Regions from separate parts of the Rossellomorea sp. NS-SX7 genome, predicted to be linked through region 2. Evidence: riboswitches for the same ligand, from Rfam matches in the RefSeq annotation. Region 2 holds a riboswitch; each other region holds the start of a gene.

Region 1 (9,825 bases), 1.8 Mb from region 2:
AAATAGTGAAGACTTTTCTTATGTTGAACCCTATTTTTTCTCTGACACAGAAGAACATCAGGAAATGGAGGAATACTTCTCTTCTATAGAAGGAAAAGGCTATAGGTTTGAGTTTGGAGAAAACCAGGTTTCTAATATTGAGAAAACAGATGATAACCAGTATACGGTGAGTAGTTTTGAGACGTTTACTTTTATTGATGATAAGGGGATAGAGACATATTTTGAAAGAACGAAAGAATATGTATTAAGAGCAGTAGCGGATAATGACCTATTAATAGATGACATCATCATACAAGATACAAAAAAGCAGGTCGTAGAGAATGATATGGCTGAAGCCTCATTTGATGATTTGAATGCAGAGTCCGAAGGTAATGTTCAGGTAAGCGCATCAGATGTATCAGAAATGCTTCTACGTTATTACGATCAATATGAAGAGGCATTTAATAATAGAGGATTCTCATATGTTGAACATTATTTTGAGCCAGATTCTGAACGGTACATGGAGGAGAAAAAGTACCTGACAAAGGCGATCACAAAAAAAATGCAAATGAACAATCTTTCTTTTGAAGTGAAGTCGATGAACATCGTAGATTCTGATACATACTTGGCCACCGTCCACCTTGAAGATGAATATCAATATCAGGATAAACCAACCCAGAAGAAGAAAGTAAGGGTTGAATATTTAATCAATGTGACAAGTGAAGAGGGTATTGAAATTAGTGACATGCCCTATTTCGACATTTTAGAAACTACTACTACTCAATAAGGAAAGGACCAATCAATGACATTTTCATTGGATACTTATACGATTACACAGCAGAAATTACTTGATAAAGTAACCGAGCTTCAAGATCTTCTCGATGAGATGAAGCTTGATATAGAAATGCGGAAATTAAAAGAAATTAAAAACAATTTGTTGGAAGAAAGATTTCAAGTCGTTGTTGTAGGCGAATTTTCCAGAGGGAAATCTACTTTCATTAATGCACTCTTGGGTAAGAAAATACTTCCTTCATCGGCAAAGCCTACTACAACCATATTAAATAAAATTGTGTATGGCACAGAGCCGGGAATTACCTTACATTTTCGAGATGCTAAACGGTCTAAGAAGATTACAGAGGAACTTTTTGCAAAACTGGTTGCTCCTAAAGAGCCGATTCCAGGTGATGTGAAAACAGAAAAAGAATACGAGAAACAAGTACAATTCATTCAGGAAATTGAATACGCAGAAATTGCCCATCCCCTGTCTTTTTCTGAAAATGGAGTGGAAATCATAGATACGCCGGGAACAAACGATTTAGACCCGGCGCGTGAAGAAATCACGAATAATATCATTCCAAAATCAGATGCAGCCATTCTCATTTTATCTGCTTTGAAAATCTTATCGGAATCAGAGCTTAGTTTTTTGCGAGATCGATTATTGGCCAGTGATATTCAAAAAATCTTTATCATTGTGAACTTCAAAGATTTACTAGAGAGCAAAGAGGACGAGAGAAAAGTATTGGAATTCGCCTATACTCACTTGAAGGATGTTTTACAACAGCCGAAAATTCATATGGTGGCTGCAAAACAGGCATTAAATGCCCGGCGGAAACAAAATGGAGAAGAGCTTGGATCGAAGAGGGGACGAAGAATGCCCGTATGGGATCTCAAGGATACCGGCTTTGTTGAGCTTGAAAACAATCTAGCGGACTTTCTCCAGTTTGAACGGGGAGCTGTAAAATTACAGAAGCCTATTCAACAAGTAACTAAGCTGATAAAAGAGATAAAGAAAAAGCATATTTCACTAGAAAGAAATGCTTTAAGTAAAAAAAGAGAGGGTTTAAAAGAAAAAATAGAAAACTTCCGCCCTAAATTAGTGAAAACTCAAGAGACTGGAAATGAAGCTTTGAAAAAAATGTACATGGAGCTTAAAAAAGAAGAGCAAGGCCTTTTACAATGGTATCAAAAGGAAACTGAAAAAATTTATTCAAAAGGACTTGAAACCTTTGAAGAATCTCGTCATTTAAGTGTAAATGAGATAAGCAGAAAAGTGGAAAACACGATTGCTCCCTTGGAAAGGACTCTACATATAAACAAAAAAAACAAAATGACGGAGACAGCCAAAGCATGCATTAACCTCAGGTCTAGAGATTTGAATGAGGAATGGGGAAGATTAGAAGGTGAATTAGTGAATTTAAGCAGCTCTCCTCATGAGGATGATCTTCTTCCGGCGGTCAAGGAGAACGATGGAATGAATGAATACAGCCTTTTTGATGAAATTTTCGAAGAATTAGACGATGCCTGGGGTAAGAGTAACAGCTTGTTAGGGAAAGTAGTCATCGGAGCTGGGTATGTGGCGACAGCCATTGCTGGTGGAATAACGGCTCTTTTCAGAGCAGGATGGTCATGGCTGACAGGTGAGAATGAAAAAACAAGATTTAAACGAGATCTCCTAGAGCAGTTCGAAGCATCAAAAAAGAAAAAGCTTTCTTCTTTTAAGAAAGATTGGAGCAATTTGGGAGAGGGAATACGTAGTCAATACAAAGAGATTGTTGAACGAAATATTCAACAAATGAACGAACAGCTAAACCAGCTTATCAAAACCACTCAATTAGAAGAAAAAGATATTCATAAGACAATAGATATCCTAAATCATAGGGATACAAGATTGACACAGATTGAAAAAGATCTGCCTCGTCTATTAAAGCAGCTGCAGAAAAAAACAAAAGAAAAGGCTGGCGTGTTATGAGTAGTGAATGGACCAATCTCGAAGATTTCAAGCGGGTTACAAGCGAAATGATTCTTAAATTAGAGTCTGTATTACCTAATAGTTCGCAATTGAAGCCATTAAAGGAACTTGAAGAGGATATTATTCAAAATTATTATACGATCATGGTGGTTGGTGAGTTCAAACATGGAAAGTCTACTTTCGTAAACGCTTTGTTGGGACAGGACATCATGCCAAGAAATGTAACCCCGACTACAGCAACAATTAATGCGATTTTTCACGGGAGCGAACAGGAAATTCATATCGTTAAACAAAATGGCGAAATAGAGAAACAAGAGGCTTCTATTGAGGTGTTAAACAGATATACTGCTTCTTCAGACTTCAATCCGGAGGAAATCAAGTTTATAAAATTATTTTTGGATGTACCGTTATTGAAGGAGCGTATTGTATTAATTGATACTCCCGGTGTGAATGATTTAAGTGAACAACGGGCTGACATCACTCATCAGTTCTTGCCACGGGCAGATGTCATCATCTTTATGTCTTCTCTGACAGCGGCAATAAAAAAATCAGAGCAGGAATTCCTGGAGAATAGAATAAAGAAAATTGGATTTGACCGGACCATTTTCGTCATGAATTTCTTAGATCAAATTGATGAAGACGAACTGGATGAAGTGATCGAATTCTCAGAAAGAAGAATTCAAGGTATAGCAGGTGGACAACATAGGGTGTTTCCTGTATCAGCGAAAGAAGCCCTTGAAGGTAATTTAACGAACAACGATGAACTCAAACAAGTTTCAGGTATAGAAGAAATTAAAGCAGAAATAAAGCGACGACTAGAATCGGGTTCAAGAACACAACAAAAGCAAAAACGAATTGAAGAAAGATTAGCTGACATACACGAGGCAGTGCTTAAAGAGGTTGAAACTGCGGAAGAACTTACAGAAAGATCGATTGAAGATCTAAGAGATCAGTTACTCAGGGTGGAGAACTGGTTCGAACATCGTGCAAAATGGGAAGGACAATTGCAAGATTATCTGTTTGAGAGAGAAGAAGAGATCAACTTTCTAATCAACAAATCTTTTCAATATTTTGGAGAAAAGGTGAAGGAGGATATCGAGCATAAAATTAATCTCTTTCAAGGTGCTGATATAAAGTCCCTTGTGGAAAACCAAATTCCTCATACAATACGGGCTCATTTCAATCAATGGATCGATCAGTATAGCGACCATATTCACCAATTGTTTGTAAAGCTTGAAAGAGAGGTTTCTATTGGATTATCTAAATCTTTTCAGCAAAGTGTAAAATTGCAGTCCTACAGGGGAGAGAATCTGAGGTTTCAAGGCGATATCCCTATTCTGAATGCCCGCAGCGGAAATGCCAATGTGAAAGCAGGTGTTTTGCTGGGGGGCGTTGGTTCTCTTGCACTTTTATTGGGAGGTCCTTTCTTCCTTCCGGTAGTTGGGATGGCTGGCCTGCCTTATATTTCTCAAAAGATCGCTGAGAAGCAACTAGCCAATATCAAGCCGGACCTTATATATTCCGTGCATACTCAGATTAACGTCCTTCTTGATGACTTTAAATATCAGTTGAACCAGTATATCAGAAAGGGAATCAGTGAAATTAACAGGCTTTCTCTTGAAGAATTTAGTCGTTTAATAACAAGTTATCACATGATTCTTAAAGAAGAGGCGGCAAGACATCAAACAGAGGCAGCTGAAATCCATGCTCACAGGGAAAAGATTAAAGAACTGAAACTTTATCTAACAGAATTAATGAAGGAGGAAGCGTTGAAATGAATGGATGGGAAAACAATACAGTAAATCTTTCAGAAGCATTTGATCAGGACTATGGCACAAGTACAGATCTGGCACTTAAGGATCAAACACCGTCCGTGATCGATTATGGGTCAGACGGATCCTTTACTGGACATGGCCAGGATATCTATCATTACTCTGATCCGTTGAAGTATACAAATCAATTTCAGTTCAAACCATTACATTTAGGGTCCGGCACTGACAACATTCACTTTGTGGAGCCTCACTATGTAGATCCCTACATTCGTAAAGATGGGACTTTAGTGGAAGGATATTTCCGCGATGGTGACGGGAATTCCTCCATAGACACCCCCCTTGAACAAGGCGGCGGTTATATACGAACCAATCCTGATGGAAATCCTTTTAATAATTTGAAAGGTTAAGCATTGGATAAGATTACCACAAGGGGTAGAGCAGGGGGGCAGATTCCCGCTCTACCTTGTTTTCTGATGCTCAAAACAATAGATTTTCCCTCCGAACCTTTTGTTTGCCAGACAATACGCCTGTACTTTTGCCGAAACAGGTTTACTGCACGCGACGCAGGCCGCGGAGGCACCGGCAATCACCTCGGTATCTTCAGGGTTGCTTAGTTTGAGCTTATGTTCCTCCCTGGTCGTTGGATCAATTATATTCGCTTGAGTAAAAGCATGATGAATGGTAGAAATGTCAGGTTCACTAAGTAGCGGTTGTTTGTGCTGAAGCTTCAAAACCGAAAGCTTTCTGTGAATGAACTCAGACAATTCGATATCATAGACAATCAACTCATTGGATGCGATTTTACGATATTCTAATCCGACTTTAAATGTGCATCTCTTTGTAAAGGAAACCATTGAGATGAATAAAGGGTGGTGTTTTTCATCAATCAGTGTCTTCAGTGCGGCAATATGTCCGTAATTTTGGACAAACGGATTCATCATTTTAAATTTCCCATTCACTAGCCACGTTTTTCTGTCTTTCCCGCCATAGATGGTGCCCTGATAATTTTTCGTTTCAAAGGTAAAGATGCCATAGGGAGTCAAGACTACGTGATCAATCTGGGAATATCCCGACTTCGCCTTCGGGTTTTTCACAAGAAGGTCGCTCAGGTAACGACAGTCTTTCGGCAGCTGATCAAGTTGGATGTCTATCTTGTATTCACCGAGTTCTCCTTTTCTGGCTGCGAATTCCTCTGAAGTCCTCTTTATAGGCTTAGCGGCCGGTTTTCTTGTTTGTATGGGTACGTCCTTTTCTTTTTTCTTCTTTAAAAAGTGTAGAAATAATAACATATTGCACTCCTTTATAATGCAGGTGTTTATTTTTACTATCGGAATATGGGTATAAAGGTTTAGAGGAAGTGGGACAGGGGGACAGGTCCATCGTACCGCGAGCTAGATAGTCCAATTATTTTAGTGTGACGGTATACCTGTCCACTTGTCCTTTTAAACAAACGTTTGATTAATCTCTAAACCCCTGGCACAAAGCTACCTACAAAGTTAAACAAACGTTTATGTAACAAAATTTCAAAACAGGGTGTCCTTTTTCTGTCATTCTCTAAGAGAGGTGTGCAATCGTTGGAGGAAGTCGCATTGTTGGATGAGGAATTTGTAGCAGGTAAAGGGAGGAAAAAGATGAAGCAGCAGCGGACGGCTGGAAGAGTTAAATGAGATGCTTGATAGGCTTGAGGAACAGTGGAATTAGGTGGAGGCGGTTCTCACTCTTCCTTTTACTTAAACCATTAAAATAATATTCTGGAAAATGATTCCCCTCTCAACCTTTCTTGTGTATAATCTAGCTAGCGGAAAATTTAATACATATTGTCGAAACAGGTGACTTTAGTCGAACTGAAGTCTTAAAAGGGAAGTTGGTGAAATTCCAACGCGGTCCCGCCACTGTAATTTGGGAGCCTGCTGTTAATACCACTGTACATTTGTATGGGAAGGAGCAGCGGGCAATGACCATAAGCCAGGAGACCTGCCTGTTACCGTGCACCAAAAGCCTACGAGGATAGGGAAGGTGTAAATCGCATAAATTTTGAGTTTACATCAAAAATATGCCTTTTACACGTCATCTCTTTCTTCAGGAAGAGATGTTTTTTTATTTTGAAATGAAAAAAGGGGAGAAACGAACGTGAAGAAGATTAACTTACTATTGCTTGCACTGCTACTTTCCATTGGCGTCATTGCCGGTTGCGGAAATAACGGAGACACAGTTAATGGGAAAGCTGGAGGGGATTCAGCGGATCAGGAACAAGCTGAAAACCAGGAAACGGCAGCATTTCCTGTAATCATAAAGGATGCTGTGGATAATGAGGTAACGATTGAGGAAAAACCTGAAAAGATTGTATCGCTTATCCCGAGTAATACAGAAATTGCTTTCGAATTAGGGCTGGCTGATAAAGTTGTTGGAGTATCTGATTTTGATAACTATCCTCCTGAAGCTGCTGAAAAAGAGAAGATCGGCGGTATGGAGTTCAACGTAGAAAAGATTCTTTCCTTATCACCTGATCTGGTGCTTGCCCATGCTTCGGTAATGGGATCGGCAACGGATGCTCTCCAGCAGATAAGAGACGCTGGTATCACGGTTCTGGTCGTACATGACGCTAAAAGTTTCGAAGAAGTTTATTCTACGATTGAAATGATCGGCAAGGCTACAGATGCAAATGAACAGGCTGAAGAAACCATCGGGAAAATGAAAGATGATCTTCAGGCGGTGAAGGAGAAAGCAGCTGAAGTTTCAAAAGAAGAGAAAAAGAGCGTTTTTGTAGAAGTGTCTCCTGCACCAGAGATTTACACTCCTGGAAGTGATACCTTCATGGATGAAATGCTGACGTTGATTAATGCTGACAATGCAGCTGCAGAACAGGAAGGCTGGGTGAAGATGAATGAAGAGGCCATTATCGCCTTGAATCCTGATGTCATTGTCACTACCTATGGGTATTACACGGAAAATCCGAAAGACTTAGTGTTAAGCAGAGAGGGATGGGAGGGTGTTCCTGCCATCAAGAATGAACAAGTATATGACGTTCATTCGGATTTAGTAACGAGAACCGGTCCGAGGCTGGTACAAGGCGTAGAGGAGCTTGCAAAAGCGGTTTATCCGGATTTATTTAAGTAACAATGTAATAGTTTCGTATGGATCTTAATATTCTCACTGCTGATAGGTATTGGGGTTGGCGCGAGTCCCGGTTACTGGTATTATTTCGATCCTCGGTACAACGATTTTCCGTTACCCTGTCCTGTATAATGTGGATTAAATGGATATCACTATCGTGAATAGGTTCAAGCTGACCCGAGTACCTGTTGGCATTCTTGTTGGAGCGTCTCTCGCCATTGCGGGAGCCGCTTTTCGAGGTTTATGGAGGGGGGAGTTGGCTGACCCTTATACATTGGATATGTCATCATGTGTTTCAGTCGGTGCGTGATGACTTTGCTCTATTATTTATGAATTCGCTGATATATAAGTTGCAGATGGAGGGATAAGCAAATGGCGGCAGAAATGATTTTTATTTGTGGAGGAGTGCGCAGTGGAAAGAGCTCTTTCGCAGAAAGCAGGGCAGAATCCTATCAATCTGCCTTGCCCCAAGCATCCCTGCATTATATTGCCTGTGGCAGGGCGGTGGATGATGAAATGAGTCAAAGGATAAGAAGGCATCAGGATGACAGAAGAAAATCGGAGCATAGTTGGATGACGTGGGAATGCCCGGTGAATATTGGTTATCTGTCTGAAACCTTCTCCTCCAAAGATATTGTCTTACTTGATTGTGTGACGACTTTGCTGACCAATGAAATGTTTTCAGCTGAATTTATCAATGAACGAAAGTTGACAGAAAAGGTCGTTGGGGATGTTAAGGAACTATCCAAGAACGCTGGCAAGCTAATCTTTGTCAGCAACGATGTTTTTTGCGAACCCGTTTCTACTAATGATTTTGTGAGAAATTTTACGAAAACACTGGGTATGGTTCACCAAAAGCTTGTTGAAATGGCAGCTGAAGCGTATTCAGTTAAGAACGGCATACCAGTGTTGAAAAAAGGAAGGAGACTCCCTGCAGGATGAATGTGAAAAGTTATGTATGGGGATTGCTGGTCTGCCTTCAATTTTTCTCAAGTCTCCCAATTCCGATCTCATTCAAAATGGATAGAGACATGATAAAAAGGACCGTCATGATGTTTCCAATACTCGGTTTGATCATGGGCGGTATCGTTGGAAGCCTCCTATTCTGCTTGAGTGAGTGGACGACTCTTTCATCTCTGGCCCTTGCCTTTATCGTTTGGGTATTGCCGATTATCCTTACAGGAGGTATACACCTTGACGGCTGGATGGATAGCAGTGACGCTTATTTTTCTTATCAGGATAAAGAGAAACGTCTGGAGATCATGAAAGATCCGCGGGCTGGAGCTTTTGCTGTTATATCAGTTATCGTCCTGTTATCGTCCCGCTTCCTATTTATCTATGAAAGTATGATATTAGATTCTATTTTTCTCGCAACCATGATCGGGATCATTCCATTTTTCAGCAGAATAATCATGGGGATCCTGATGGTAACAGGTAAAACGGCCAAGGAAGAAGGGATGGCGCATTATTTTAAACAGCACACGGGTCCCATGTACCTGCTGACTTATTTGATTCCTTATGTTCTGATTGCTGTCATTTTCTTTTGGGTATTGCCGGAAATAGCAGATTTGTTTTTGCTGTTCACCTTGGCTGCAGGATTGCTGACAGTATGGATCAGACGCCAAACAATCAAGTGGTTTGGAGGCATCACTGGAGACACGCTTGGTGCATCAGTGGAAGGAGCTGAGACAGTATTATGGTTGATCGTGTGGTTGTCGGCTTATACCGGCATGGCCTGACAGAAGAAAACCGCGCCAAAAAGTATATTGGATGGCATGATGCCATGATACTGGAGGCAAGCCGCAAGGAATTGGTTAAGAGAGCGTCGCTTTATCCTTCATATGAATGGGTCATCACGAGTGATCTTGTACGATGTACACAGACCGCAAAAGCACTGTTTCGAGATGTTCCTCATCTGGAATCCGATTTATTCAGGGAAATCCATTTTGGAAAATGGGAAACGAAAACATACCAGGAACTAAAATTGAATGGATCTTACCAGGAATGGCTGAATGACCCAAGCATTCAAATACCGGGCGGTGAAAGACTCAGTGATTTCTATGAAAGACTGAGAATGGGCTGGCTGCAGGTAAAGGATGTCGTCAATCGTGATGGGTACGACCCGAAACATGTCGGAAAATCCGGCAGTCATCCACCTTATGACAGCCAGACAAAGAGGATAGCGATCGTCACTCATGGCGGTGTGATAAG
Region 2 (9,825 bases):
TTGCAGGGTTTCCAGTCGAGGTGCCTGGAACGACCATTGACCGTCAATGCGGGTCCAGCCAGCAAGCTGTTCATTTTGCATCACAAGCCATTCTTTCCGGAGACATGGACATTGTCATAGCTGGCGGTGTTGAAAATATGACGAGGGTGCCCATCGCTTCCAATTATGGGAAGGCAGGCTTCAGTGAAAAGCTAAAAGAACAGCACGAAATCATCCATCAGGGATTATCGGCAGAAAGAATTGCAGAAAAATATGGATTCAGCCGGGAAGAATTAGATCGATTTGCCAGTCAAAGTCATCAAAAAGCCTTAAAAGCGCAAGAGGATCACAGGTTCGATGGAGAAATATATCCGATTGAGATCTCTGTCGAGGAGAGTAGGACGGTCGTCTTTAACAAGGATGAAGGACCAAGGCAAGGTACTACTGTCGATGTCCTCTCAGCGTTGAAGCCTGCATTTAAAGAAGATGGATTCATTCATGCGGGGAATTCCAGCCAAATTAGTGACGGAGCGGCCGCGCTCCTACTGATGAGCCGCGAAAAAGCGGATGAACTTGGTTTGAAAGCAAGATTCAAAGTTCACACCAGGGTGGTAACAGGCTCTGATCCGACTTTAATGCTGACAGGACCAATCCCGGCGACAAAGAAAGCGCTTAAGAAATCAGGTTTATCACTGGAAGATATCGATGTATTTGAAGTGAATGAAGCATTTGCGCCTGTTGCCATGGCATGGTTAAAAGAGGTGGGAGCCGACCCAGCCAAATTAAATCCGAATGGTGGTGCTATTGCTCTTGGGCATCCTCTAGGTGCAAGCGGCGCACGCATCATGGTGACAATGATGCACGAGCTCGAAAGGACAGCTGGCCGTTTTGGGCTGCAGACGATGTGCGAAGGACACGGCATGGCAAATGCCACCATAATAGAACGATTGGAATCATAGCTTTTATTCTCTATATTTTCGAGGACGGACCATATACAGGTTCGTCCTTTTCATTTCGGCATTGCTCTGCAACTTTGAATTGAATATTATCCAAAAGGAAAGAATGAATACTATCTAAAGCCTATTATTAAACGTTGCATGGAAATCAAAATCGGTTTATAACAGAGCGAATCATAAAAATTACATTTAAAAAGAAGTTTTTTCATGAAAGTTCAGCATGAAAATATTTTTCGTATTATAATAGTTACGGTGAAAAAATGTTTTTTAAGCAAGGAAAGGAATGATAGTATGGCTAAACAACAAATTGGTGTTGTTGGTGTTGGAGTGATGGGGAAAAGCCTTGCTCTGAATTTTGAAAGCAGAGGGTATTCTGTCGCCATTTATGATGTCACTGAGGAAAAAGTGAATGAAATATTAGAAGAGCACAGTGATAAGCAATTTACAGGTACAAGCAGCGTTGAAGTTTTCGCAGCATCATTGGAGACACCAAGGAAAATACTGATGATGGTGCCTGCAGGTGTTATTACCGATAAAGCAATCGATTCCCTGCTGCCTCATTTAGATAAAGGAGATATCCTGATTGACGGAGGAAACACTTATTTTGAGGACACAATCCGCCGAAATAAAGCTTTGGACGAAAAAGGGATCAATTTTATCGGGGCTGGCGTGTCCGGTGGAGAAGAAGGTGCGTTATACGGACCTGCCATCATGCCAAGTGGCCAGAAAGAAGCTTATGATTTGATTGAACCGTTTTTAACAGCCATCTCAGCAAAAGTAAACGGTGAGGCATGCAGTACATATATCGGTCCGGATGGATCGGGTCATTACGTGAAAATGGTCCACAACGGAATTGAATACAGTGATATGCAGCTTATTTGTGAAGCGTATTATTTAATGAAGCATGTATTGGGGATCGAAGCCCAGGAGATGCATGAGATCTTCAAAGAATGGAACGAAGGAGAGCTCGACAGTTACTTGATTGAAATTACGGCTGATATCTTTACTAAGGTCGATGAAGAAACGGGGAAGCCGCTCGTAGAAGTCATCCTGGATACAGCAGGGCAAAAGGGCACTGGTAAATGGACCAGCATCTCCTCGCTGGAACTTGGGGTGCCTCTGTCTATTATTACTGAGTCTGTTTTCGCACGCTTTATTTCTGCAATGAAGGAAGAACGGGTCAAGGCAAGCAAGATTCTTAGAGGACCTAAAAACAGTGAATTCAGCGGTAATAAGGAAGAATTTATTGAAATGATCCGCAAAGCACTGTATTTAAGTAAAATTTGTTCCTATGCCCAAGGATTTGCACAGCTGCAATCTGCATCCAAGGAGTATAATTGGAATCTGAAGCCCGGTGAGATCGCCATGATTTTCAGGGGGGGATGCATCATCCGCGCAGGGTTCCTCCAAGAAATCAAGAAAGCTTATGACCGTGATGCGGAATTGACGAATTTACTGTTGGATCCATACTTTAAAGATATTGTGGAGAATTATCAGGAAGAGGCTCGAGAAGTAGTGGCAACCGCGATTAAGTTGGGAATACCCGTCCCGGGGCTTGCAAGTGCTCTTGCTTATTACGACAGCTACCGTTCTGAATCGCTGCCGGCAAACCTTTTGCAGGCTCAGCGTGATTATTTTGGAGCTCACACCTATCAACGTACGGATAAAGAAGGAACTTTCCATACAGATTGGTTAAGTAAATAAATGAATGAACAAGAAAGCCGCAGTACAAATTTTGTACTGCGGTTTATTTTGCAGGTTATACGTCTTATTCGTCGCTGGAGGAATCATCTTTAGTGTGATGTTTCTTTTTTTCTTCACGCTGTTCTTTCTTTAAATCTTCGAGAGGGATCGGATCTACGTTTTGTTCACTTTCATGTTTATCCAGGATCCCCTCATTGTCCTTATTCACTTGTTCAGGGTTATCGTTTGAACGTTTGTTCATGGGATTCATCTCCTTTACTCATTGAAGTAATGGTTTGGTAGACTGTACCCTTTTTATATAAGAAGAAACATGTCAAATAGAAAAAACAACCCCCAGAATGGAGGTTGTTTCAAATAAATTATATTTTTACATCTACTTTAGCATTTTCCTTTAACTCTTCAACGTGCTGTACAAGTTTTTCTTGTTTCTTTTGCTGTTCCAGTTGAGTCTTGATCTGAGGCTTCACTTCTTCAAACTTTGGTGCTTTCTGATCTTTTCCTTGCTGGCTGGCAAATTGGTCGTAAAATTTCTTCATTTCTTCTTCTGTTACTTCATCCACTTTTATCTCTTTTTCAACATAATTTGTGTACTTGATGTTTTCAGCAACTTGAGTTTTTAGTTCTTCCATCGAGAATCCGGCTTCTTTCATTGCTTTTTCGAATTCTTTATCACTCTTGTATTTCTTCTTCACTTGGTCAAGCTGTTTGTTGATTTCTTCGTCAGTTGCTTTATACCCTTTTTCGTCTGCTTGCTGCATGAGAAGGGTCTGACCTACAAGACTGTCGATTGTTTGTTTTTTGATTTGTTCTGCTGCCTTTTCGCTGGTAGGATCTTGTCCCATCTGCTGAAACTGCATTTGAGAGGAAGTAAGGATGTTATTATAATCTTCACCCTTCAGCTTCTCGTCATTGACCACGGCAACAACTTTATCTTTGTCCACTTTTTGTTTGTCCATTTTCTTTTGCATTTCTTCCATTTGCTTGGCCTGCTCTTGCTGTTCTTTACTTTTCTCTTCTGTTTTTGGTTTATCTTCAGATTGCTTCTTTGCCTCTTCTCCATTTCCGCAAGCGGCTAAGGCAATCGCCATTATTGTAATCAGTAATGCACTCATTAACTTCTTCATTTTAGTTCTCCTTTCAAAAGAGGGGATTTATAAAAATCACTTAATGCGCATTGTATATGATTCTTATGAATAAATAAACCTTTTTGACTTATTTAATCATTTTGTAATTACCCTGAAACACTAGATTCGTTTTATTTTATCCTGCAGAGTACCCTTTCATTCAAAAAAAGAGGCTGCTTACTATGGGAAATCCCAAGTAAGCAGCCCGTCAAATATTGGGGACCAAAGAATACTGTCAAACAACCTTCTATTTGGATTATAAGTATTATGCCATCGGTTCTCAAACGATAAATACGGATGTAATCTTCCTTTACCACTGATTAATGGTCTCAATTCAGAGGTGTTCGTGGATTTTTGAACAAAAAGATAATTATAAGCATATTTGTACCATCATTGAGATTTGAAGAAGAGGGTGATTTTTGCTTGAAAAATCATGGTAATTAAATTATGATGGATGAGAACACAATACTTTGTGTCCATAAAGATATTCACAACTATATATTGATTAGTTCGATTAAATCTATAAATACGGTGTCTATTAAGACTTAATAGGGAATCTGGTGAAATTCCGGAACTGTCCCCGCAACTGTAAGTGATGACGAAATAAGGATTTGCCACTATCTTGATAAAGATGGGAAGGCCTTAAAGTAGGATGAAGCACGAGTCAGGAGACCTGCCATATTTATTACGTATGATCTTCTTCGGGAATTGGGAGGATGTGCGAGGATAGAATAATAGATATCTATACATACGTCTGTTATATCATATCATCGTTATATTCATGAAAGCCCGTCCAATTGAGAGGATGGGCTTTTTTGTATCCTCTCCCGCAGCTTGTATAGTACGAATGAATTGAACAGATTCGGGAGGAATGAAGAAATGACACTGATTGAAACAGAAAAAACATTAGACCTTGCCTGGCAGCTTTGCCGGAAGCTAAAGTCGGATTTCCCAGACTTGAACACGGATGGATTTGAAGAGAAAGTGGACGGACTTCTTCAAGTGAAAAAGGATATCTCCGAAGAACAGCTTTTTCACCAGATTATCCTGACAGCTGTCGAAAGAATTTCAGCAGAAGAACCGCAATGGACATATGCAGCAGCATGTCTGTACTTAGAGAAGCTTTATCACTCCAGCAGTCAGTCCAGGAGGCTTGATCCCGCAAATCCTTATCGTGATTTTTTTAATCTGATACAAGAACTTGTTGAGAAAAAACTATATAATCCGCGCCTGCTCGAGGCATACACAAGGGATGAAATCCAACAGTTGGAATCTCTTTTGAACCCTTCTAAAGACAAGTTGTTTACCTATATTGGAATCGTTACACTTGCTGAGCGTTATTTAACGAAATCACATGATGGCAACGTATATGAGCTTCCGCAAGAGCGATTTATGATTATCGCAATGACACTCATGATGGACGAAGACAAGGCTCACAGGCTCTCACTGATTAAAGAAGCCTACTGGGCCCTGTCAAATCTGTATATGACTGTTGCTACACCCACTTTAGCGAACGCAGGTAAAAGCTACGGTCAGCTTTCCAGCTGTTTTATCGACACGGTAGAGGATGATTTGAGAGGCATCTTTGACAGCAACACGGATGTTTCGACTCTGAGTAAAAATGGCGGAGGGCTTGGTATCTATTTAGGAAAAGTCCGGAGCAGGGGAAGTGATATCAAAGGATTTAAAGGTGTGGGCTCGGGAGTCATTCCATGGATGAAACAACTAAATAATACCGCTGTTTCCGTTGATCAGCTCGGTCAGCGTCAAGGCGCAATCGCTGTCTACCTGGATGTATGGCATAAAGATATTCATTCCTTCCTTGACGTTCGGTTGAACAATGGAGACGAACGGCAGCGCACTCATGATTTATTTACAGGTGTTTGCCTTCCTGATTTATTTATGGAAGCCGTTGAAGAAAGGGATGACTGGCACCTGTTTGATCCCCACGAAGTAAGGAAAGTTATGGGATATTCCCTGGAAGACTATTACGATGAGAATATAGGTGAGGGATCATTCAGGAAAAAGTACCAGGAATGTGTGAATCACCCGGAACTGTCTAAGAAAACAGTGCCGGCCATCGATATTTTCAAGCGGATCATGATCTCACAGCTGGAAACAGGAACACCGTTTATGTTCTATAGGGATACTGTAAACCGTCAGAATGCCAATGCTCATAAAGGGATGATTTACTGCAGTAATCTATGTACGGAAATCGCTCAAAATATGAGCCCTACTGTTTTGGAACAAGAAAAGATTGAAGACGGGAAAATCATTACTTATAAACATCCAGGTGATTATGTCGTATGTAATCTCGCATCACTTTCCCTGGCCAGGGCTGTTCAGCACAACGTGTTGTCACGGACGATCAAGATCGCCGTTAGACTACTGGATAATGTCATCGAACTGAATGATATACCTGTCCTGCAAGCGCAATTGACAAATCAAAGGTATAGAGGCATCGGCCTGGGGACGTTTGGATGGCATCATTTACTTGCCTTGAAGGGCTTGAGATGGGAGAGTGATGAAGCGGCGGAATATTGTGATGAACTATACGAAGAAATTGCATTCCATACGATCAGCGCAAGTACCGATCTTGCGAAGGAGAAAGGGGCGTACCCGTATTTCAACGGCTCGGATTGGGATAATGGGAATTATTTCGGGAATAAGGGTTATGAAGGTCCGGAATGGGAGGCATTGAGGCAGGCAGTGACAACGTCTGGAATGCGCAACGGATATCTCATGGCAGTGGCACCTAACTCCTCTACTTCTTTAATAGCAGGTTCAACCGCGAGTATCGATCCATTATTCAGGCATCTGTATTCAGAAGAGAAAAAGGATTATAAAATACCGGTAACAGCGCCGGACTTATCTGCTGACACAAAATGGTACTACAAAACAGCGTACCATATCGATCAGCACTGGAGTATCAAACAAAACAGCAGGAGACAAAGGCATATTGACCAGGGGATTTCGTTCAATCTCTATGTCAGAAACGATATCAAAGCCAAGGAACTGCTGCTTCTTCATCTCGACGCTTGGAAATCAGGTTTGAAAACGACATATTATGTGAGATCCACATCGGATTCTGTTATTGATGAGTGTGAAAGCTGTCACAGCTAAAAGGGGGAAAAGGTAATGGTCATTCTGAAAAAAAGGGATCTGATGGACGCATCAGCTCCAAATAAATCTACATCCATCATCAATGGGAAAAGCTCAAATGTGTTGAACTGGGATGATGTCCGCTTCTCTTGGGCATATCCAAAGTATAAAAGGATGCTGGGGAACTTCTGGACTCCATTTGAAATAAATATGTCTAAAGACATTAATCAATTTGAGACTCTTTCACAGAAGGAACAGGACACATTCCTTAAAATCATTGGGTTATTGGCACTTTTGGACAGTGTGCAGACAGATTATGCAGGAAAAGTAGCAGACTTTTTGACAGATTCCAGTTTGAATGCTTTGATGATCATTCTGGCTCAACAGGAAGTAGTCCATAATCATTCCTATAGCTATGTGCTCTCAAGCATCGTGCCGAAACAAAAACAGGATGAAGTGTTCAATTATTGGAAAACGGAACCGATTCTGCAGAAACGCAATGAGTTCGTCGTGAAAGGGTACAAGGACTTTGCTGAGAAACCGACAGTGGAAAACCTATTAAAGTCGATTGTTTACGATGTCATCTTGGAAGGGCTATTTTTTTACAGCGGATTCGCGTTCTTCTATAATCTTGCCAGAAATCAGAAAATGGTGGCGACAAGTACGATGATCAATTACATTAATCGGGATGAACAACTCCACGTCGGCTTGTTCGAAAAGATTTTCAAAGAAATCATCGCGGAATATCCATCCTATCAAACAGAAGAATTATCGGAATTCGGACAAAAAACATTTTTGCATGCGGCACATTTGGAAATCGAATGGGCGAAGGAAATCATCGGAAATGATATAGACGGTTTATTAATGTCTGAACTTGAGAGTTACATAAAATTCATGGCTAACAAGAGGGCAAAGCAGCTTGGGTTCCAATCGCCATTTGAGGGACATCAGAATAACCCGTTAAAATGGATCATTGCCTATCAGGAAGTGGACTTGGGGAAAACCGATTTCTTCGAACAAAAATCAAGACAGTATACGAAAACGACGGATGTGAATGGCTTTGATGACTTGTAATACCGGCTGCCTCCATCTGATGAACCATCCTGGATGGTCAAACTCTTCATTGGTAGTTTAAAGATTCCTTTACCGGGAATATAGAAACTATAGTTAAGAGAGGAGAGATTTTACAAATGGCCAATCAATCCACAGACAGAATGGAAAACAAAGTAGACGACACATTATCACGCATGTCCGAGGACAAGAAGGAAGATATTCTATCAAACTTCGATCACTTCAAAGAATACTTAGGAAGCAAAGTATCCCTAGCCGATAAACTTGGCATGAGCGAAGAACAGCAGGCGAAAGCAGCGCAAAAAGTCGGGGATTATCTGGCTGCACATGAAGAACCGAAAAACAGGGAAGAAAAGTTACTTTATGAATTATGGAAAGCAGGTAACAAGGATGAACAGCATATGCTTTCCCACATGCTGGTAAAGCTGGTTGATTCAGAATCCTGATGAATGAAAGATCAGAAAAAGGCGCTTCAATACGGAGCGCCTTTTTTTCATGGTTCAATTAAACAACCATCTCTAACATGTATAGAAGGCAGATGGACCTGGGCGACTAAATAGATTACTCGTTTTTGCCCTGAATATACACTGTTTCATCCAGCTCAACTAATACATTTCCTTTGATTGCTCTCGTAATCATGCACGATTGTTCAGCTTTTACAGCAAGTTTCTTCGCCGTATTCAAGTTTTTTTCTGTGCATTCTTTTGCTAACACAAGGATGGGACGATGAATGATTTTCTTATAGGTGATGATGCCTTTTTCATATTCAACGATCCCTTCAGAGTCCATTGTCAATGATGCTTTTGGTATCCTGCTTCTCTCAAGCATTGCCGCAAGTGTAATGATGTAGCAGGTGGATGCGGCCCCTAGGAGCATTTCATCCGGATTTGTTCCGATTCCCGGACCTTCCATTTCTGGCGGGATGGAGATTTTTGTATGAAGGGTCGTTGAATTCAACGTTCCGATATCATTACGCAATCCCGGCCAATCCGTCTTTACAAAGAATGAGTGTGTTGGCATTTAAGTATTCCCCTTTTAAATCGATTAAGTATATGTGATTAGAATATCCTAACGAGTGTAAATGGGCAATTCAAAAAAGACTCTACAAAGTAGAGTCCGGATGAGCATGTATTAAATTGTCATGTTATAAGCTGGTTCTGACATTCCAAAGTTCCGGGAAGAATCGATGGTCAAGCACCTTCTTAAGGTAGCTGACACCGCTTGATCCCCCGGTGCCTGTTTTATGGCCGATTATACGTTCTACTGTTTTCATATGACGGAATCGCCATTGCTGGAGCCAGTCCTCCAAATCGATGAGTTTTTCTGCGAGTTCATATAAATCCCAATATTGATCTGTATTCAGGTACACTTCCGTCCAAGCAGAGAGTACAGAATCATTTTCTTTATAAGGAGTTGTAAAGTCCCGATTCAATACATCATCATCAATGTTGAATCCAGCTTTTGAAAGAGCTTGTATTGATACATCGTACAAGGAAGGTGATTTGTATGCTTCTTGCAGATGGGATAATAATTCGGGATCCTTTTGATAGATCTTCAAAACATGGGGAGTTTTATATCCCAATGCAAATTCGATCATTCGATATTGGTAGGATTGAAACCCGGATGCCTGACCGAGGTCATCACGAAATTGAATATATTCAGATGGGGTGAGAGTGGACAATACGTCCCATGCGTGAATGATCTGGGATTGGATTTTTGAAACCCGGGAAAGCATTTTGAATGCAGGTGATAATTCGCCTGAATTAATGGAAGCGATGCTCGTTCTCAATTCATGAAGAATCAACTTCATCCACAATTCACTCACCTGGTGGATGATAATGAATAGCATTTCATCGTGATGCCCGGATAGTCTTTTCTGGCTGGTTAAT
Region 3 (9,825 bases), 980 kb from region 2:
TTATAAGAAGAAACCGAAAATCACTGAAGAAAAAATTGGGCAGTGATTTTCGGTTTTTTATTTTGATTTATCCTATACAATGGAGTACACTATAATTACATAAATTCCAATCAGAAAGGTATGAATTAAAGTGAGTGTTCAACATACCATACCGAAACCTCTTGTGGACCTGAATCAGTGGTTTATTGTAACTTTTGTCATTTTTTCCTGGGTGTTTCAGCTTCAATGGCTTTTATGGATTCCGTTTGTTACGGTTTTATCAGGAGCTCTTTTCAAATATAATCCCGTTATGAAAATAGGTAGATTGTTTTTAAGGAAAGAAGCCGATGCCTACCGTCCTGAGGATGCTGGCCAACAGAGATTCAATGCAGTAATCGCAGCCTTTTGCCTTGGAACTGCTCTGATCAGCGGATTGTTTCATTGGACAATAGGGTTTTATGTGTTCTCCGGGATGGTTTTACTCGCTGCATCAATTGCTCTAGCGGGTTTTTGCATCGGATGTTTCATACGTTATCAATGGCAGCGTCTGCAATATAAACAGAAAATCATTAAAGAGTGATCATATAAAAAAGGACACACCTCATCTACCCGAGGTGTGTCCTTCTTCATTATAGATTTGTGAAGATAAATGAGAGGATAATTCCTGCTGCGGAAATGAACCCTACCATCGGCCCTCCTTCTTCAAAAGCTTCTGGCAGCATGGTAGAGGAAACCATGGCTAGCAGTCCCCCGGCACCAAATGCTCCTATGATATATTCGATACTTTCTGGTGCATTTTGTAAAAAGGTGTATCCCAATAGAGAGCTTAGGGAAGATACCACCACAACACTGCCCCAAAGAATCAAAATCCTTTTAGTGCTGTACTGATCAAGTTTTAATCCTATGCTGCTCGACAACGCTTCAGGAAAATTACTAATAAAAATAGCAGCAATAAAGACCCATTGGATGGATTGACTTCCTAGAAAGCTCACCCCGATGATAATGGATTCCGGTATGGCATCCATAAGGGTGCCTATGTAAATGGCTAATCCGGAATGATTATGGGGGTTTTTCTTTGAGCGCTTCCGCTGACTTCCTCCTTTTTGGGATATCCACAATTCAAATGCGGTAAAAATGGCTGCACCCAACAAAAACATGGAGGTAACATGGATAATATTTGCGTTGCCACTGGCTTCGCTAAGTAAATCAAAGGTAGCGGAACCGATAATAAGCCCTGTTCCGAATGCCATGATATAAGCAGTGACCCTTTTGGGTATCTTGAAGAAAATGCCTATCAGGGCACCCAAAAATAATGATAAACTTGCAACTCCCCCCCAAACCGCTGCCTGAACCATCTCACGTCCTCCTTATATTAGTAGTATGGAAATTACTCAGCTTTACATTCAACTGAATAATTCCCCTTATGATTTTTTCTTCAAACAAAAGAGTCTTTTTGAATAGTTATTCCCAGTATGGGAGATAGTAAAATCGACGATTCAAACATAAGGAGGAAACAATATGAAAAAGTATCTTATCGTTACTTTCCTTGGAATAATGGTTTCAGGGGCAGCAGCTGGATGCGGAACGAACAATGATAACATGAATGAGCAGGGCATGAATGATAATAATGCCCTTGAAAGGGTAGGATATGACCGGGATCGCACAGGCGATTATATGAACGTTAACGATACCGGAACGCGTGATTCGGTGAGAGAAAATTATTCATTATCAAAAGAAGCCGCAAATAATGTGGCAGACTTAAAGGAAGTGAAAAGAGCGTATGTTCTGACCACTGAAAGAAACGCATACGTTGCTGCGGTATTGGAAAACGGCGAAGACGGAGTAAGTCAGAAACTTGAAGATAAAGTTGCAAAACAGATCAGAGATGTAGATGCTGGGATAGATAATGTTTACGTTTCTACCAATCCGGACTTTTTTGATCGAATGAGAGGCTATGCTGACAGGGCAGAAAATGGAGAACCGATAGAAGGATTTGGAGACGAATTAGTTAATGTTCTTCAGCGGGTATTCCCGGATCGGGAATAATAAATAGGTATTGAAAGAAAGCCGTCGAGTATGACTCGGCGGCTTTCTTTATGATTCTTAATCGTTGTTTGAAGAGAAAGGTACAAAATTGCGATGAAGTTCATTATACTATTTAGCATACCGAAGTAATTAAGGGGGAGATCATTTGGCCCAGGCAGCCATGAAAAGAGTACATAAGAAACAAAATGCAACAATTTATGGAATCCTATTTGCCATCAGTTCAGGACATTTCATCAATGATACGTTACAATCGGTGGTTCCCGCCATGTTTCCAATCATCGAGAGATCTCTCCAGTTAAGTTATACTCAAATTGGATGGATTGCTTTTGCATTAAACATGACGTCTTCATTATTGCAGCCTGTGTTTGGTTATTATGCAGATATGAAATCCCGACCCTACTTATTACCTTTGGGGATGCTTTCGAGTTTGATCGGCCTTGTTGGATTTGCACTATCGGGTCATTTTTTATGGATCATTCTGTCTGTTTTGTTTATCGGCTTTGGTTCAGCCATTTTTCACCCCGAAGGTTCAAGAGTCGCTTATATGGCGGCGGGACAGAGAAGGGGGCTCGCTCAGTCGATTTATCAGGTGGGGGGGAACACGGGACAGTCGCTCGCTCCTTTGATTACGGCATTCATTTTTGTTCCATTCGGACAAAAGGGGGCACTTTGGTTTTCAATTGCTGCAATCATGGGGATACTTATATTATTAAAAGTATCAAAATGGTATTCAAGCCAGATAAAAACAAAAGAAACAAAACGTGTCCGGAATAAAGCAGATGGGAAACCTTCACCTATTCATAGAAAGATTAAGTGGGCGATGGTGTTGGTTGTGTTTTTAGTATTTGCCCGCTCCTGGTATGGAGCTGGCTTATCGAATTATTATCAATTTTATTTAATAGAAGATTACGGATTATCCATCAAGAAAGCGCAGGCTTATATTTTTGCATTTATGTTTGCGGGGGTTCTTGGCACATTCTTAGGCGGTCCATTGGCGGACAAGTTTGGTAAACGGAATATCATCTTTTTTTCGATGCTGGGTGCTGCCCCGTTAACATTGGCACTTCCTTATTTATCGTTGTCCATCGTATTCCCGGTTATTTTTTGCATCGGATTCATCATTTCATCGAGCTTCAGTGTCATTGTCGTATATGCACAAGAACTATTGCCTAAAAAAATCGGAATGGTTTCAGGTCTGACAGTGGGACTTGCATTCGGTATGGGCGCAGTAGGTGCAGTTTTATTCGGAGGGCTCGCGGATTTTTATTCAATACGGTTTGTCATGATTCTATGCAGCTTCCTCCCATTACTGGGCATGCTCACGTTTTTACTTCCAACTGACGAAGCAGTGAGGGCGTATAATCGTTATTAATCACGATGCAGGGGCCCTGGTTAAAAGACGGGCTCCTGCATTCTTTATAAGTCCCTGTTATAATAGGGAACGTTGGGTATGTAGTATTTTGTTCTTTCTGGAAGGGAGGGTCTGTTAAAGCTAACTGGTTACAGGAACTGCGGCAGTCTCTCTGAGAAGAAAACGGAAATGAATATTCCTGCATCAGAAGTTATTATTGTCAAAATACATTTACTATTTTCTGTAGAAAATAGACACTATACATATAGAAGAAAAAAAGATATATTAGTTCAATATACAAGATGAGTAATGAGCGGATAAATGCTATTACCATTTGATTGGGAGGAATCTGATAATGTCTTCATTGAAACCGGGAACGGTAGAAGAATTATATGTCGACCATGAAGTCCCATACGGCTTCTTTTTAACAAATGATGAGGAGGATCGGGTATTGCTTCATCATTCAGAAATTACTGATGAAATCCAAGAGGGCGATTCAGTCAAAGTCTTTCTCTATCATGATAAGGATGTCAGGCTGACGGCTACCATGCGTATTCCAAAGGTGCAGGCAGGAGTGTACGGATGGGCAGAAGTAGTGGATAAAAAAGAAGATTTAGGAGTGTTTGTCAATATCGGACTTCCTAAGGATATCCTTGTCTCAGCAGATGACCTTCCAAGGTTTCTTTCCCTGTGGCCAGAGCCGGGCGACCAATTGTTCCTGTCATTGAACCGGGACAAACAGGACCGTTTATATGGAAAGCTTGCGACGGAAAATATCATTGAGCAAGTATCAAGAAGAGCATCTAAAGAAATGCTGAATGCAAAAGTCCAAGGCAGGGTTTACCGCCTTCTTAAAGTAGGTACATTCTTTTTATCCGAGCAGGGATACCGCTGCTTCGTACATGAGAATGAACGGAAACAAGAACCAAGACTTGGCGAGCTTGTAGAAGGAAGGGTCATCGATGTAAAGGATGACGGAAATTTAAATGTTTCTTTCCTTCCATTGAAACAAGATAAGATGCATGATGATGCCGACGTGATTCTTTCCTACCTGCATCAGCGTAACGGTGCGATCCCGTTCTGGGACAAGAGCCAGCCGGATGAAATAAAGGAACGCTTCAACATGAGCAAGGCTTCCTTTAAACGTGCGATTGGGAAACTGATGAAAGAAAACAAGGTTTACCAAGAAGAAGGATGGACTTATTTGAAAAAATAGAAGGTATGCAGGAGAGCGGAATTTTCCGCCTCCTTTTTTATTTGAATCCAAATATGGTTTATTTTTTGAAAAAGGCTCAGCTATGGAAATATAAGAAGTTGGAGTGAAAAGGGGAAGTTGCTATTAGGTGGAGGATACAGTGGTAATGAAAATAATTCAGAACCGAGAAAATCTAGCGATTGTTGGCTTTTCTTGGTGGAGGATTTCCCCGGTTCCTTCTTCTTAACTTATACAAAAGTTATCATACTATTCATCTTGGGTTCGACATCTTTACTCTCTGTCATTTTTTTCTTCACCTTGCTCAGCATTTTTGTAATTCACTTTGTCTTCATCAGGATAGGGATCGAAAAAGTTGACTGCCCTGCCAGGGCCTTCGAATCCGATTACTTGTTCCTTGTCATGCTGTTGCTTTTTCATCAAAAAAACCCCCTTTCTTCACATCTAGTTTGTGAGAAATGGGGGGCTTTCATGCGTAGGCTATGACTGCCAGTGATTACTGATGAATTCATCCCTGCCGGATACTTTGCGATCAGCTTTATATTCTTCTGGCTTTTTTTTATAAAACTTTTGGTGATATTCTTCAGCAGGATAAAAAGGTGCTGCCGGCAGGATCTTTGTCACGATCGGTTTTGCGAATCGCCCGCTGTCTGCAATTTTTTGTTTGGTTTCTTCTGCAGCATATCTTTGTTCCTCATTATGATAAAAGATGGCGGTGCGATACTGATCCCCACGGTCATGGAATTGCCCGCCGTCATCAGTCGGGTCGATTTGTGGCCAGTATAGGTCCAATAGATCCCGATAGGGGAAGACGGAAGGATCAAATGTGATTTGAACGGCTTCATAATGTCCGCTTTGTCCTTCTTTTATTTCTTTATATGTGGGATTTTCAACGTGTCCACCTGAATAACCAGACACGACATCAATGATTCCGGGTAATTCATCAAATGGTTTTACCATGCACCAGAAACAGCCTCCGGCAAAGGTAGCACGTTCGATTTCTTTCTTCATTCCAACCAAACCTCCTGCAGCTATTTGCTGCTGTAATGTGGTAAAGATATTTTAGATTGAACAAATTTTATCATTTTCTCTGACGGTTTGACAATCAAAAAAACTGTAACTTTGGTGCAAAAATATATTTACCGGATATAAAAGCTCCTGTATAATTCATGTGAACGGAAAATTACATAGTTGAATGATCGGGTGAAGCGGGATATGTTCAAATATTCCTGCGCTTCTTAAAAGGGAAGTTGGTGAAACTCCAACGCGGTCCCGCCACTGTAAATGGGAGCAAACTGCAATGAACCACTGTACACATGTACGGGAAGGTGCAGCCAGCAATGACCATAAGCCAGGAGACCTGCCTGACATCTTTGACACTGGTACTACGCGGATAGGAAGGTGTAACATGCATGTCCCCATACTTTGTTGGTCCTATATGCATATTACACAGCATCGCCTTTTCGGGGATGTTTTTTTATTTGGCTCTTTTTTCAATTTTTTAAAAGAAAGAAGGAGTCTGATCGATGCACGTCTTTCCCATAATCTTTCAAGATAAGCGAAAAGATGCACCGATCATTCTGAATGCGATTCAATCATCTAATGAGAGGGAGAGAGAAAATGAAAAAGCTTAGTAGTCTATTTATTATTTTCATGCTGTCAGTATTATTTACAGCTGCTTGTGGGAACCAGCCTGACAACCAAAATGCAGGGGAAGGTACTGAAGAAGAATCGGTTGATCAATCGATAAAAGTGAAGGATGCTTTAGGTGATGAAATCACTCTCGAATCGAAACCTGAACGAATCATCACGTTAATTCCAAGTAATACGGAAATACTATTTGAACTGGGCCTTGGTGAAAAAGTCGTTGGAGTGACAGATTTCGATAATTATCCCGAGGAAGCTGCTGATAAAGAGAAAATCGGAGGCATTGAATTCAATGTTGAAAAAATCATCAGCCTCGATCCAGATCTCGTATTGGCACATGAGTCTACGGCAGTAAGCGCGAAAGAGGGATTAAATCAACTCCGGGACTCAGGAATCAGCGTATTCGTCGTCCAAGATACACAGAAAATAGATGAAGTATACACGATCATAGAGAATATTGGAAAGCTGACCGGCAAACAAAAGGAAGCGGAAAAGCTGGTATCTTCGATGAGAGAGGATCTTCAAGAACTTAAATCAAAAGCTGAAAAAGTCGAACAGCAGAAAAAGGTATATGTAGAAGTAGCTCCTGCACCGGACATCTATTCAACTGGAAGCAATACATTTATTAATGAAATGCTTGAATTAATCAATGCAGAAAATGCCCTGAAAGAACAGGAAGGGTGGATCGCCGTCAACCAAGAGGAGGTCATTGCAGCAAATCCGGATGTCATCATTACCACATATGGTGATAGCGAACAGGTCATGACCCGGGAAGGCTGGCAGGATATCAATGCAGTCAAAAATAAACAAGTTTATGATGTAAACCCTGATCTTGTGACGCGTACTGGTCCTAGATTGGTAGAAGGAGTAGAGGAAATTGCCAAGTCTGTTTATCCAGAGATATTTACAGAATAGAATATGGATTATTTATCTGCTGGCATTTAGTATTCTCATCCTATCGCTGCTGATTGGGATATCGATAGGTACTGTAAAGGTTCCCATCATTGATATCCTCAAAATCATCAGTGCCGAAATGTTTGGGACCGGCTCAGTGGAGACTGTCGATCCCATGCATTCAAACATTGTATTTTCCATTCGTTTACCGCGAGTTTTATTAGCTTTACTGGTTGGGAGCTCCTTGGCAATTGCCGGGGCTTCCTTTCAAGGTTTATTAAGGAATCCCCTTGCTGACCCGTATACCCTGGGAATGTCCTCAGGAGCATCGGTCGGCGCAGTTGTCACTTTATTTTTCAATATAAGCCTGCCGTTTTTAGGGCTATTCACATTGCCTGTCATCAGCATCATTGGCTCATTGCTTACTGTATTCCTTGTGTTGACGTTTGCAAGAAAGGTCGACCGCACGATGAAGGTGGAAACGATCATACTGACAGGGATCATTTTCAGCTCCTTCCTTGGTTCGGTCATTTCTCTTATGATTGCCCTATCGGGAGAGGAGTTAAGGCAAATAATCGGCTGGCTCCTTGGAAGCGTATCGATGAGGGGCTGGGATTATATTTTTATTGTTTTGCCTTTTTTTGCTGCAGGGACCTTGATCCTGATGTTTAATTCCAAGGAATTGAACGGCATGAGCTTCGGGGAAGAGCAGGCACGCCATATAGGGATTTCGGTGCAGAAGAGGAAATATATGGTTCTTATTGCGGGGAGCACGCTGACCGGCGCGGCCGTGGCAGTATCTGGTACGATCGGGTTTGTAGGGCTGGTAATCCCTCACTTTATCAGAAGGATCATCGGGTATGATCATCAGCATGTACTTCCGCTTTCAGTCATTTCAGGAGGAGCATTTTTGGTCGTTGCAGACTTGATTTCCCGTACGGTGATAAGTCCATCTGAATTACCAATCGGTGTGATCACAGCATTGATCGGTGCACCGATATTTGCCTATATCCTGCTAAAGAAAAGGGGGGAGTAACATGCTGCATGTCCATCAACTATCTGTAGGATATGATGAAGCATCCATTGTGGAGAACATTGATTTTCATGTAGAGACAGGTGAGTTCTTCGGAATATTAGGACCAAACGGCAGTGGGAAGACCACGCTCTTGAAGGCACTCTCAGGTATCCTTCACCATACAGCAGGCAAAGTCAATCTGAAAGGGAAGTCCCTGGCTGAATACTCTTCTAAAGAGTTGGCAAGATTGATAGCTGTACTGCCGCAGAACTCCACACACTCCTTTTCTTACACGGTGAAAGAAACGGTCATGCTTGGGCGGTACCCACATCAGAAAGGGATATTTAAAACAATATCACCCTATGATGAGAAAATCGTACATCAAGCCATGATTCAAACAGGTGTAGAGGGTCTTCAACACCGCAAGCTGGATGAACTGTCAGGGGGAGAAAAGCAAAGGGTATTCCTTGCCCAGGCCCTTGCCCAGGAACCGAAAGTCATCCTGTTGGATGAACCGACTAACCATCTGGATCTTTCCTTCCAAAAAAGCTTGCTTGAATTATTAAAGAAACAAACAAAAGAGAGTAAATTGACAGTCGTCTCAATATTTCATGATTTAAACCTTGCAAGCCTTTATTGTGACCGACTCCTTCTGCTGCAGAAGGGTAAGACCAAAGTGGTCAATCACCCTGAAGAAGTATTAAAGGAAGAACATATTCAAGAGGTCTATAATACCGAAGTACATAAGCAGGCGCATCCTTATGTGGCTAAACCGCAAATTGTCATCCTGCCTGATGAGAAAGCGGAATCCGGGACATCACCAGCGTGTGAAGAGTTCTTGACTGTTTCCTCTGATATGATCACCTATCAGTCACCCATCCATATGAAGTGCATGTCATCAGGGGTGATTGGTTCAGGATTTGGCTGGTACAAAAACGTGGTGAACCGATACGTCACTCCGCAATATGACTGCACCGATTATCGTGGGGATATGATGAATTTCCTTAAAGACAAAGGTTTTGATCCATCTTTCACAGTCGGGATGATGACGGCAGTGAACCTGGAAGATGTGGAATATGCTGCGTTCACCTTGGAGGAGCACTCCATCTTTGTGGTCGTGACGGCGGGAGTGGGTAATGCAGTAGATGTGACAGCCACTCATTTGTTCCCAGGGGAGATGAGGCCGGGAACAATCAATACATGGGTTTTTGTCAATGGAAAGCTCTCTGATGAAGCCTTCATAGAAGCTCTTGTAACCTCTACTGAAGCAAAAGTAAGGGCGATGCAGGAACAAGAAGTGTATGATCCCAGAACGGGTACCCTCGCTACAGGTACACCGACAGACAGTATCCTTGTCGCATCAACGAATCAAGGGAAATCTTATCCTTTCGCAGGATCCATCACCCCCTTGGGAAGGCTGATCGGAAAGGGCGTATTTGAGACAACAAAGAAAGCCATTGAATCTTACCGTCTCAGAATGCGGAAACCATCTTAAAAGCTGGAAAGTCATTGATTGCTGAGTTTACGGACTCAGCTTCTTTTTTTAGTGAATCCTTATGTTTAAATCCTCAGTAAAAACGGGTAGTACGTTCAATGACTTTAAAACATATGGCATTGGTACAGAATATAAAACTATATTTAACCAGTTACTAGCTGTTGAGATGAGCGTATACAGCAGAC

What was found. A riboswitch is a leader RNA that binds a small molecule or an ion and turns the genes downstream of it on or off. The one in region 2 is predicted to bind cobalamin.
Region 1: another riboswitch for cobalamin. It lies ahead of ACUXV2_RS18000 (ABC transporter substrate-binding protein); the one in region 2 lies ahead of ACUXV2_RS05755 (ribonucleoside-diphosphate reductase subunit alpha).
Region 3: another riboswitch for cobalamin. It lies ahead of ACUXV2_RS10705 (ABC transporter substrate-binding protein); the one in region 2 lies ahead of ACUXV2_RS05755 (ribonucleoside-diphosphate reductase subunit alpha).

Annotation. Positions count from the first base shown of each region.
Region 1 is NZ_CM128249.1:3,619,175-3,628,999, reverse strand. Features, by position in the region: gene ACUXV2_RS18025 (TcaA NTF2-like domain-containing protein) at 1-766, shown strand, start outside; gene ACUXV2_RS18020 (dynamin family protein) at 782-2,728, shown strand; gene ACUXV2_RS18015 (dynamin family protein) at 2,725-4,506, shown strand; gene ACUXV2_RS18010 (hypothetical protein) at 4,503-4,907, shown strand; gene ACUXV2_RS18005 (nuclease-related domain-containing protein) at 4,959-5,789, opposite strand; cobalamin riboswitch at 6,311-6,496, shown strand; gene ACUXV2_RS18000 (ABC transporter substrate-binding protein) at 6,631-7,617, shown strand; gene ACUXV2_RS17995 (iron chelate uptake ABC transporter family permease subunit) at 7,757-7,924, shown strand; gene ACUXV2_RS17990 (bifunctional adenosylcobinamide kinase/adenosylcobinamide-phosphate guanylyltransferase) at 7,987-8,556, shown strand; gene cobS (adenosylcobinamide-GDP ribazoletransferase) at 8,553-9,353, shown strand; gene ACUXV2_RS17980 (histidine phosphatase family protein) at 9,311-9,825, shown strand, end outside.
Region 2 is NZ_CM128249.1:1,171,884-1,181,708, forward strand. Features, by position in the region: gene ACUXV2_RS05735 (thiolase family protein) at 1-938, shown strand, start outside; gene gndA (NADP-dependent phosphogluconate dehydrogenase) at 1,227-2,639, shown strand; gene ACUXV2_RS05745 (hypothetical protein) at 2,704-2,880, opposite strand; gene ACUXV2_RS05750 (SurA N-terminal domain-containing protein) at 2,999-3,763, opposite strand; cobalamin riboswitch at 4,276-4,458, shown strand; gene ACUXV2_RS05755 (ribonucleoside-diphosphate reductase subunit alpha) at 4,643-6,886, shown strand; gene ACUXV2_RS05760 (ribonucleotide-diphosphate reductase subunit beta) at 6,902-7,939, shown strand; gene ACUXV2_RS05765 (DUF3243 family protein) at 8,056-8,382, shown strand; gene ACUXV2_RS05770 (OsmC family protein) at 8,498-8,956, opposite strand; gene kynA (tryptophan 2,3-dioxygenase) at 9,081-9,825, opposite strand, start outside.
Region 3 is NZ_CM128249.1:2,152,046-2,161,870, reverse strand. Features, by position in the region: gene ACUXV2_RS10745 (ferritin family protein) at 1-6, shown strand, start outside; gene ACUXV2_RS10740 (DUF4395 domain-containing protein) at 131-559, shown strand; gene ACUXV2_RS10735 (ZIP family metal transporter) at 609-1,334, opposite strand; gene ACUXV2_RS10730 (YhcN/YlaJ family sporulation lipoprotein) at 1,498-2,025, shown strand; gene ACUXV2_RS10725 (MFS transporter) at 2,186-3,397, shown strand; gene ACUXV2_RS10720 (CvfB family protein) at 3,741-4,592, shown strand; gene ACUXV2_RS10715 (hypothetical protein) at 4,863-5,009, opposite strand; gene msrA (peptide-methionine (S)-S-oxide reductase MsrA) at 5,070-5,588, opposite strand; cobalamin riboswitch at 5,774-5,971, shown strand; gene ACUXV2_RS10705 (ABC transporter substrate-binding protein) at 6,210-7,151, shown strand; gene ACUXV2_RS10700 (FecCD family ABC transporter permease) at 7,114-8,166, shown strand; gene ACUXV2_RS10695 (heme ABC transporter ATP-binding protein) at 8,168-9,640, shown strand.